Regions from separate parts of the Pseudomonas sp. B21-017 genome, predicted to be linked through region 2. Evidence: predicted binding sites of a transcription regulator. Region 2 holds the regulator's gene; the other holds the start of a gene.

Region 1 (4,196 bases), 780 kb from region 2:
ACGCCCGCCGCCAGACCGATGATCATCGAGCCCATCGGGCCAACGGTACCCGCCGCCGGAGTGATCGCAACCAGACCGGCCACCACGCCCGAAGCGATACCCAGTGCGCTCGGTTTGCCGTGGGTCAGCCATTCGGCAAACATCCAGCCCAAGGCTGCGGCGGCGGTAGCGATCTGAGTCACCAGCATGGCCATACCGGCAGTGCCGTTGGCTGCGGCAGCGGAACCGGCGTTGAAACCGAACCAGCCAACCCAGAGCATCGCGGCACCCATAAGGGTATAGCCGAGGTTGTGCGGAGCCATCGGGGTGGTTGGGAAGCCTTTACGCTTGCCCAGTACCAGACAGGCGATCAGCCCGGCCACACCGGCGTTGATGTGCACCACGGTGCCGCCTGCGAAGTCGAGCACGCCCCAGTCGCCCAACAGCGAACCCGGACCGCTCCAGACCATGTGCGCAATCGGCGCGTAAACCAGGGTGAACCAGATCCCCATGAACACCAGCATTGCGGAGAACTTCATCCGCTCGGCGAAAGCACCGACGATCAGCGCGGGGGTGATGATGGCGAAGGTCATCTGATAGGTGACAAACACCGCCTCGGGAAACAGCGCCGCGGGGCCGGTAATACTGGCAGGCGTGATGCCGGCGAGGAATGCCTTGGCGAAGCTGCCGACAAACGAATTGAGGTTGACGACGTTAGCTTCCATACCCGTTGTGTCAAACGCCATGCTGTAGCCGTAAAGGAACCACAGGATGGTGACCAGGCCGGTAATGGCGAAGCATTGCATCATCAACGAAAGAACGTTTTTGGAACGAACCATGCCGCCGTAGAACAGCGCGAGGCCGGGGATGGTCATGAACAGCACAAGGGCTGTCGAGGTCATCATCCAGGCGGTATCGCCGGAATTGAGGACTGGAGGCGCCACCGGATCTGCCGCCATGGCCAGGCCAGGCATTACGATGGACAACAGGGCTCCTAGCCCTGCGAATTTACGCAGAGTCATTTTGTTTTCTCCTGGGGCGTTGGGTTTGTGGCGGCTTAGATTGCGTCGGTATCGGTTTCGCCGGTACGGATGCGAATCGCCTGTTCCAGATTGACCACGAAGATCTTGCCGTCACCGATCTTGCCGGTGTTGGCGGCCTTGGTTATCGCCTCGATAACCCGGTCCAGATCCTTGTCGTCAATGGCGACATCGATCTTCACCTTAGGCAGAAAATCGACCACGTACTCCGCGCCGCGATACAGCTCGGTGTGACCCTTCTGCCGACCGAAGCCTTTGACCTCAGTAACGGTAATGCCCTGCACGCCGATCTCGGACAGCGACTCGCGCACGTCGTCCAGTTTGAACGGTTTGATGATGGCAGTGACTAGCTTCATGAAAACTCTCTCCCGAATTGGTGGACTTGCCCCAGGAAAACAAACCCGACTCAAGTCTAAGCGCAGTGCCTGGCTTTGTAACGCATCGTCGGCCTTACCTGCCCATCCGACGCCAGCTAACCACTCCGCACGAAACTTCCCCCGTTCCGCTTGGCGCACTGCATTCGTCACAGCGACTGCATCAGTGCATGGGTCACCAGCGACTAAGCAGAAAGCTTGCCATCTATCCAAAACCCATTGATTTCAAGCCCTTGGCCGCTAACGCAGACCTCTCCAGCCGATTGACGCCACGGTTACGCACAACAACAGTGCGTGGCTGTCCACTCGCATGCGCGAAAAGCGTGCATCCCAGCCTTCGAGATTGACTATAGACACTGCGTGGTACACTGCCCGCCATTGTTGACAGGACATTTCCCATGCTCGCGCCCAAAGACTTCCTCGACGCCCTGAGCGGCACCGCCTCCCGCCTCTTCAGCGGCGACACCCCACTGCCGAAAAGCGAAATCGAAAGCCAGTTCAAGGCTTTGTTGCAGAGCGGCTTCAGCAAGCTGGACCTGGTAAGCCGTGAAGAATTCGACAGCCAGATGGTTGTGCTGGCGCGGACCCGCGCCCGGTTGGAGAGCTTGGAGGCGAAAGTGGCGGAGCTGGAAGCGAAGCTCAATCCACCTGCTGACACCGAGTAACCTGATCGTTCCCGTGCTCTGCGTGGGAACGCCGCCAGGGACGCTCCAGATGTGACGCAGAGCGTCACGGGATGGTTCCCACGCAGAGCGTGGGAACCATCGTTCAAGCGTGCTTCGCGGACGCTGCAGTCTTTTTAAGTACCCGAAGCTCAACCACGCTCGATTTCGGCCCTGCGCTGATCGTAGGTCGATTGCAGTTTTAACCAGAATCCGGGCGTGGTTTTCAGGTAGCGCGATAGCTTCTTTGTGAGCTCAGGACTAATACCTCTCTCCTGCATGAAAAGGGCACTCACTTCATCCGTGCCTTCATTCAACACGCTAGCCAGACCAGTCGCCGTAATGCCCAGAGGCTCTAGAAACTCCTTTTCAAGGATTTCGCCAGGATGAATCGGCCGCATTCCAGAATTGCTCATCTCCCCTCCTTAGGGCTTGATCAGCTGTGATCATAAGCATCCCCCCCGATCCGACAAGAGCGTCCGAACTCTTTCACCGAAGTCCTTCATCTATCCAGGCCCGGTCCTACAAAGAAATCTAGCTCCTCGGTTGATTACGCCCAAATACCAGCCGCGACGTAACCTTTGTAGCAGCTGCCGAAGGCTGCGTTCGACTGCGCAGCAGTCGTAAATCCAAGTTGTACGGTCTGCCTGATCCACCGCGTGATCTGATTTTACGACTGCTGCGCAGCCGTGCGCCGGCTCCGCCAGCTGCTACGGATCGTGTTATGGCTTAACTGGCTGGAATCAACTCACCGGCCCCAGCAACATCCTGCGAAAGTTTGGCGGCTCTTCTGCCACGTTACTCCTACTACGCTTTAAAAAAGCCGCAGGAAGCGGTTCCCCGTCAGCTCAAGGAACGACCATGTCCCTATCCATCGTCCACAGCCGCGCCCAGATTGGTGTGGATGCGCCCGCCGTCACCGTAGAAGTGCATCTGGCCAACGGCTTGCCGTCGCTGACCATGGTCGGGCTGCCCGAGGCGGCGGTGAAGGAAAGCAAGGATCGGGTGCGTAGCGCGATCATCAATTCGGGGCTGCAATTTCCGGCGCGGCGCATCACCTTGAATCTCGCACCCGCCGATTTACCGAAGGACGGCGGGCGGTTCGATCTGGCGATTGCCTTGGGGATTCTGTCGGCCAGCGTGCAGGTGCCGACGTTGACGCTGGATGACGTGGAGTGCCTGGGAGAGCTGGCGCTGTCGGGCGCGGTGCGTGCGGTTCGCGGGGTTTTGCCGGCGGCGCTGGCGGCGCGCAAGGCCGGGCGCACGCTGGTAGTCCCGCGAGCGAACGCTGAAGAAGCCTGCCTGGCGTCGGGGTTGAAGGTGATTGCGGTGGATCATCTGCTTCAAGCGGTCGCGCATTTCAATGGTCACACGCCCATCGAACCCTACGCTTCCAACGGTTTGCTCTACGCCAGCAAACCCTATCCCGACTTGAATGAAGTTCAGGGACAACTTGCGGCCAAGCGAGCCTTGCTGATTGCAGCGGCGGGGGCTCATAACCTGCTGTTCAGCGGTCCGCCGGGGACGGGGAAAACGTTGTTGGCGAGTCGTCTGCCGGGGTTGTTACCGCCATTGGCCGAGAGCGAAGCACTGGAAGTCGCGGCGATTCAATCGGTCGCCAGTTGTGTGCCGTTGAGTCATTGGCCACAGCGTCCCTTCCGACAGCCACACCACTCCGCCTCAGGCCCGGCACTGGTGGGTGGCGGCTCGAAACCGCAACCCGGCGAAATCACCCTCGCCCACCATGGCGTGTTGTTCCTCGATGAGCTTCCAGAGTTTGATCGCAAGGTATTGGAGGTGTTGAGAGAGCCATTGGAATCCGGCCACATCGTGATTTCCCGCGCCAAGGACCGCGTACGCTTTCCGGCGCGCTTTCAATTGGTGGCTGCGATGAATCCCTGCCCCTGTGGATATCTTGGCGAGCCAAGCGGCCGTTGTTCCTGTACGCCGGACATGGTGCAGCGCTATCGCAACAAGCTGTCGGGGCCGCTGCTGGACCGCATCGATCTGCACCTGACGGTTGCTCGGGAGGCCACGGCGTTGAATCCTGCGTTGAAACCCGGCGACGATACAGCCACCGCCGCCGAGTTGGTTGCTGATGCAAGAGAGCGGCAACACAAACGCCAGGGTTGCGCCAATGC
Region 2 (4,196 bases):
TCCTGGAACATTTCCTCGACATCCGGCTGCGCCGCCAGGTAGTCGGCCACCGGTTGATCGAGCCCGGACTGTGCCCGCAGCTCCGGTTTCCAGTAAGGGTTAGGCAGGCAGCGCACGTCGAACACCAGATCGGCGTCCACCGGCATGCCACGCTTGAACCCGAAAGACTCCACCAGAAACGCAGTACCGGGCTCCGGCTGATTCAGCAGGCGCAGCTTGATGGTATCGCGCAGCTGATACAGGTTCAGATTGGTGGTGTTGACCTTGAGGTCGGCCAGGTCGGCGATCGGCCCCAGCAGATTGGTTTCGTCCTCTATCGCCTCCGCCAGCGAGCGATTGGCACTGCTCAGCGGGTGACGACGGCGGGTTTCCGAAAATCGTTTGAGCAGGGTCTCTTCATCGGCGTCCAGATACAGCACATCGCACTGGATATGCCGGCTGCGGACTTCTTCCAGCAATTCGGGAAACCGTGACAGGTGGCTCGGCAAGTTGCGTGCATCGATGGACACGGCCACCAGAGGTTGTGCCAGTTCGGTGTGAATCAGTGCGCGTTCGGCCAGTTCCGGCAACAGACCGGCCGGCAGGTTGTCGATGCAGTAGTAGCCGTTGTCCTCGAGAACATCGAGGGCAGTGCTTTTACCTGAGCCGGAGCGGCCGCTGACGATGATCAGGCGCATGATTAGTGACCGTTTTGCTCGTCCAGGACAACCTGATACAAGGCTTCGTTGCTCGGGGCGCTGCGCAGTTTTTCACGCACTTCCTTGCGATCAAGCATGCTGGCGATCTGGCGCAGCAACTCCAGGTGCGCATCGGTGGCGGCTTCGGGGACCAGCAGTACAAACAGCAGGTCAACCGGGGCACCGTCGATGGCGTCGAAATCGATGGGTGCATCCAGGTGCATCAAGGCACTGATGGGCGATCCGCAGCCCTTGAGACGGCAGTGGGGGATGGCGATACCGTTGCCAAAGCCGGTGGAACCGAGTTTTTCACGGGCGACCAGACTCTCGAAGACATCCTGCATGGCCAGATCCGGCACTTCGCGATGGATGAGGTTGGCAATTTGCTCGAGGGCTTTCTTTTTACTGCCGCCCGGCACGTTCACCAGGGAACGGCCGGGGGTCAGGATGCTTTCAAGTCGGATCATGGGTTGGGAGTGTTAACGACCGGTCGCGCCCTGGAGGAGGCTCTGGGTCTTTTCCTTATGCTTTTTGAGTTGTTTATCCAGCTTGTCGGTCAGTGCGTCGATCGCTGCGTACATATCGGTATGTTCCGCGTTAGCGACCACCTCATTGCCGGGAATATGCAGCGTGGCTTCGATTTTCTGCTTGAGCTTCTCGACCGTCATCGTGACCTGCACGTTGGTGATCTTGTCGAAATGCCTCTCTAATCGTTCGAGTTTTTCGCCGATGTAGGTGCGAAGAGGTTCGGTCACTTCCAGTTGGTGTCCACTGATGTTGACTTGCATACAGCTTCTCCTTCGTTGCCAGTGCATAAAGCGGTAGATCCGATGATCTACCACTGGAACGCTGTGGCGTGGCTCTACATCAACCGCTTGCGTTCGCTCGAAGGCGCGATTCCTAGGGATTCGCGGTACTTGGCGACGGTGCGGCGAGCCACCTGAATGCCTTGTGCCTCCAGTAAACCAGCGATCTTGCTGTCACTCAACGGCTTTTTCTGATTTTCCGCGGCAACCAGTTTTTTGATGATCGCGCGGATCGCCGTAGACGAGCATTCACCGCCTTCGGAGGTACTGACGTGGCTGGAAAAAAAGTATTTCAGTTCATAGATGCCCCGTGGGGTATGCATGAATTTTTGCGTGGTCACCCGTGAAATCGTCGATTCGTGCATGCCCACCGCTTCAGCGATGTCATGCAGCACCAGCGGTTTCATGGCCTCGTCGCCGTACTCCAGGAAGCCGCGTTGATGCTCGACGATCTGGGTGGCCACTTTCATCAGGGTTTCGTTGCGGCTTTGCAGGCTCTTGATGAACCAGCGAGCCTCCTGCAACTGATTACGCATGAAGGTGTTGTCAGCGCTGGTATCGGCGCGGCGTACGAAGCCGGCGTATTGGGCGTTGACCCGCAGGCGCGGCACCGACTCCTGGTTCAGTTCCACCAGCCAGCGCTCGTTGTCCTTGCGCACGATCACGTCGGGAACGACGTATTCGGCTTCGGTGGACTCGATTTGCGAACCCGGGCGCGGGTTGAGGCTCTGGACCAGTTCGATCACCTGGCGCAGTTCATCTTCCTTGAGCTTCATGCGGCGCATCAGCTGGCTGTAGTCGCGGCTGCCGAGCAAGTCGATGTAATCGGTGACCAAGCGCTTGGCCTCGGTCAGCCAAGGGGTCTTGGCGGGCAGTTGGCGCAGTTGCAGCAGCAGGCATTCACCGAGGTTGCGGGCGCCGATACCGGCGGGCTCGAATTGCTGGATGCGGTGCAGGACGGCTTCGATTTCGTCCAGTTCGATGTCCAGTTCCGGATCGAAGGCCTCGAGGATTTCCTCGAGGGTTTCGTCCAGATAGCCCTGATTGTTGATGCAGTCGATCAGGGTCACGGCGATCAGGCGATCGGTGTCGGACATCGGTGCCAGGTTCAGTTGCCAGAGCAAATGGCTTTGCAGGCTTTCACCGGCCGAAGTACGGGTGGTGAAATCCCACTCGTCGTCATCGTTGCTCGGCAGGCTGCTGGCGCTGGTCTGGTAGACGTCTTCCCAGGCGGTATCGACAGGCAATTCGTTGGGAATGCGCTCGTTCCAGTCGCCTTCCTCAAGGTTATCCACCGTCGGGGCGGTTTCCTGGTAGGAGGGTTCCTGAATGTCGGTGTTGGGTTGCTGTTCGGCTTTGTCGGCCAAGGGGTCTGCGTTATCGAAGTCGTCGCCTTCTTCCTGGCGTTCGAGCATCGGATTGGACTCCAGGGCCTCCTGGATTTCCTGTTGCAGGTCCAGGGTCGACAATTGGAGCAGGCGGATGGCCTGTTGCAGCTGCGGTGTCATCGTCAGCTGCTGGCCCATTCTCAAGACTAGCGATGGTTTCATGGCAGGGGCTTAACACCTTATTCGCCGGCGCACATGCGCCATCCACTACAGGGCGCCGAAGCGCCAAACATAAGCAAATTATATGCCTGAAACTGAAGTGTTTGCCTAGAGCGCTGTAACAATAAAAAACTATTGATTTTTTATTGATATGAGCATCAAGGCGACTGGCCAGGCACCTCAGCGCTTACAGGCGGAACTCATGGCCCAGATACACTTCCTTGACCAGTTCGTTGGCCAGGATGGTGGCGGAGTCGCCTTCAGCGATCAGCTGGCCATCGTTGACGATGTAGGCGGTTTCGCAGATGTCCAGGGTTTCACGGACGTTGTGGTCAGTGATCAGCACGCCAATGCCTTTGGCCTTGAGGTGATGGATGATCTGCTTGATGTCGCCCACCGAGATCGGGTCCACGCCGGCGAAGGGTTCGTCGAGGAGGATGAATTTCGGGTTGGTGGCCAGTGCCCGGGCGATTTCCACCCGACGGCGTTCACCACCGGACAGGCTCATGCCAAGGCTGTCGCGGATGTGGTGAATGTGAAATTCCTGCAGCAGGCTTTCCAGCTCTTTGCGGCGACCGGCCTTGTCGAGCTCCTTGCGGGTCTCGAGGATGGCCATGATGTTGTCGGTCACCGACAGCTTGCGGAAGATCGACGCTTCTTGCGGAAGATAGCCGATACCGGCCTTCGCGCGACCATGCATCGGCTGGTGGCTGACGTCCAGGTCATCGATCAGTACGCGACCCTGATCGGCCTGTACCAGGCCCACGATCATGTAGAAACAGGTGGTTTTACCGGCGCCGTTGGGGCCAAGCAGGCCGACGATCTGGCCGCTGTCGATGGACAGGCTGACGTCACGCACGACCTGGCGGCTCTTGTAGCTCTTGGCCAGATGCTGAGCTTTCAGAGTTGCCATTACTGGGTTTTCTCGTCGGTTTTCTTCTTCGGCTGGATCACCATGTCGATACGCGGACGTGCCTCGGTGACCTTGCTGCCTGTGGCGCGACCGGCGCTGGCGAGTTTTTTCACCGTGTCATAGACGATTTTTTCGCCCTGGGTGACGTTGTTGTCCTTGTCGACAACTTTGGCCTTGTCGATCAGTACGACGCGGTTTTGCGCGGCGTGATATTGGATGGTCACGCCCCAGCCCTGAACAGGCTTGGTGTCGC

What was found. The regulator sigma-54, encoded in region 2, starts transcription at its own class of promoters, with help from an activator protein. The targets are predictions, from matches to a motif close to ANTGGCATNNANNTTGCTNT.
Region 1: the regulator sigma-54 is predicted to act here: its motif matches at 1,580-1,599, upstream of glnK (P-II family nitrogen regulator).

What each region holds. Positions count from the first base shown of each region.
Region 1 covers NZ_CP087194.1:6,288,607-6,292,802, forward strand. Annotated here, with positions in the region: gene LOY28_RS28695 (ammonium transporter) at 1-1,001, opposite strand, end outside; gene glnK (P-II family nitrogen regulator) at 1,037-1,375, opposite strand; gene LOY28_RS28705 (accessory factor UbiK family protein) at 1,792-2,058, shown strand; gene LOY28_RS28710 (HigA family addiction module antitoxin) at 2,208-2,471, opposite strand; gene LOY28_RS28715 (YifB family Mg chelatase-like AAA ATPase) at 2,917-4,196, shown strand, end outside.
Region 2 covers NZ_CP087194.1:5,506,174-5,510,369, reverse strand. Annotated here, with positions in the region: gene rapZ (RNase adapter RapZ) at 1-677, opposite strand, end outside; gene ptsN (PTS IIA-like nitrogen regulatory protein PtsN) at 680-1,144, opposite strand; gene hpf (ribosome hibernation-promoting factor, HPF/YfiA family) at 1,157-1,465, opposite strand; gene LOY28_RS24995 (RNA polymerase factor sigma-54) at 1,540-3,033, opposite strand; gene lptB (LPS export ABC transporter ATP-binding protein) at 3,218-3,943, opposite strand; gene lptA (lipopolysaccharide transport periplasmic protein LptA) at 3,943-4,196, opposite strand, start outside.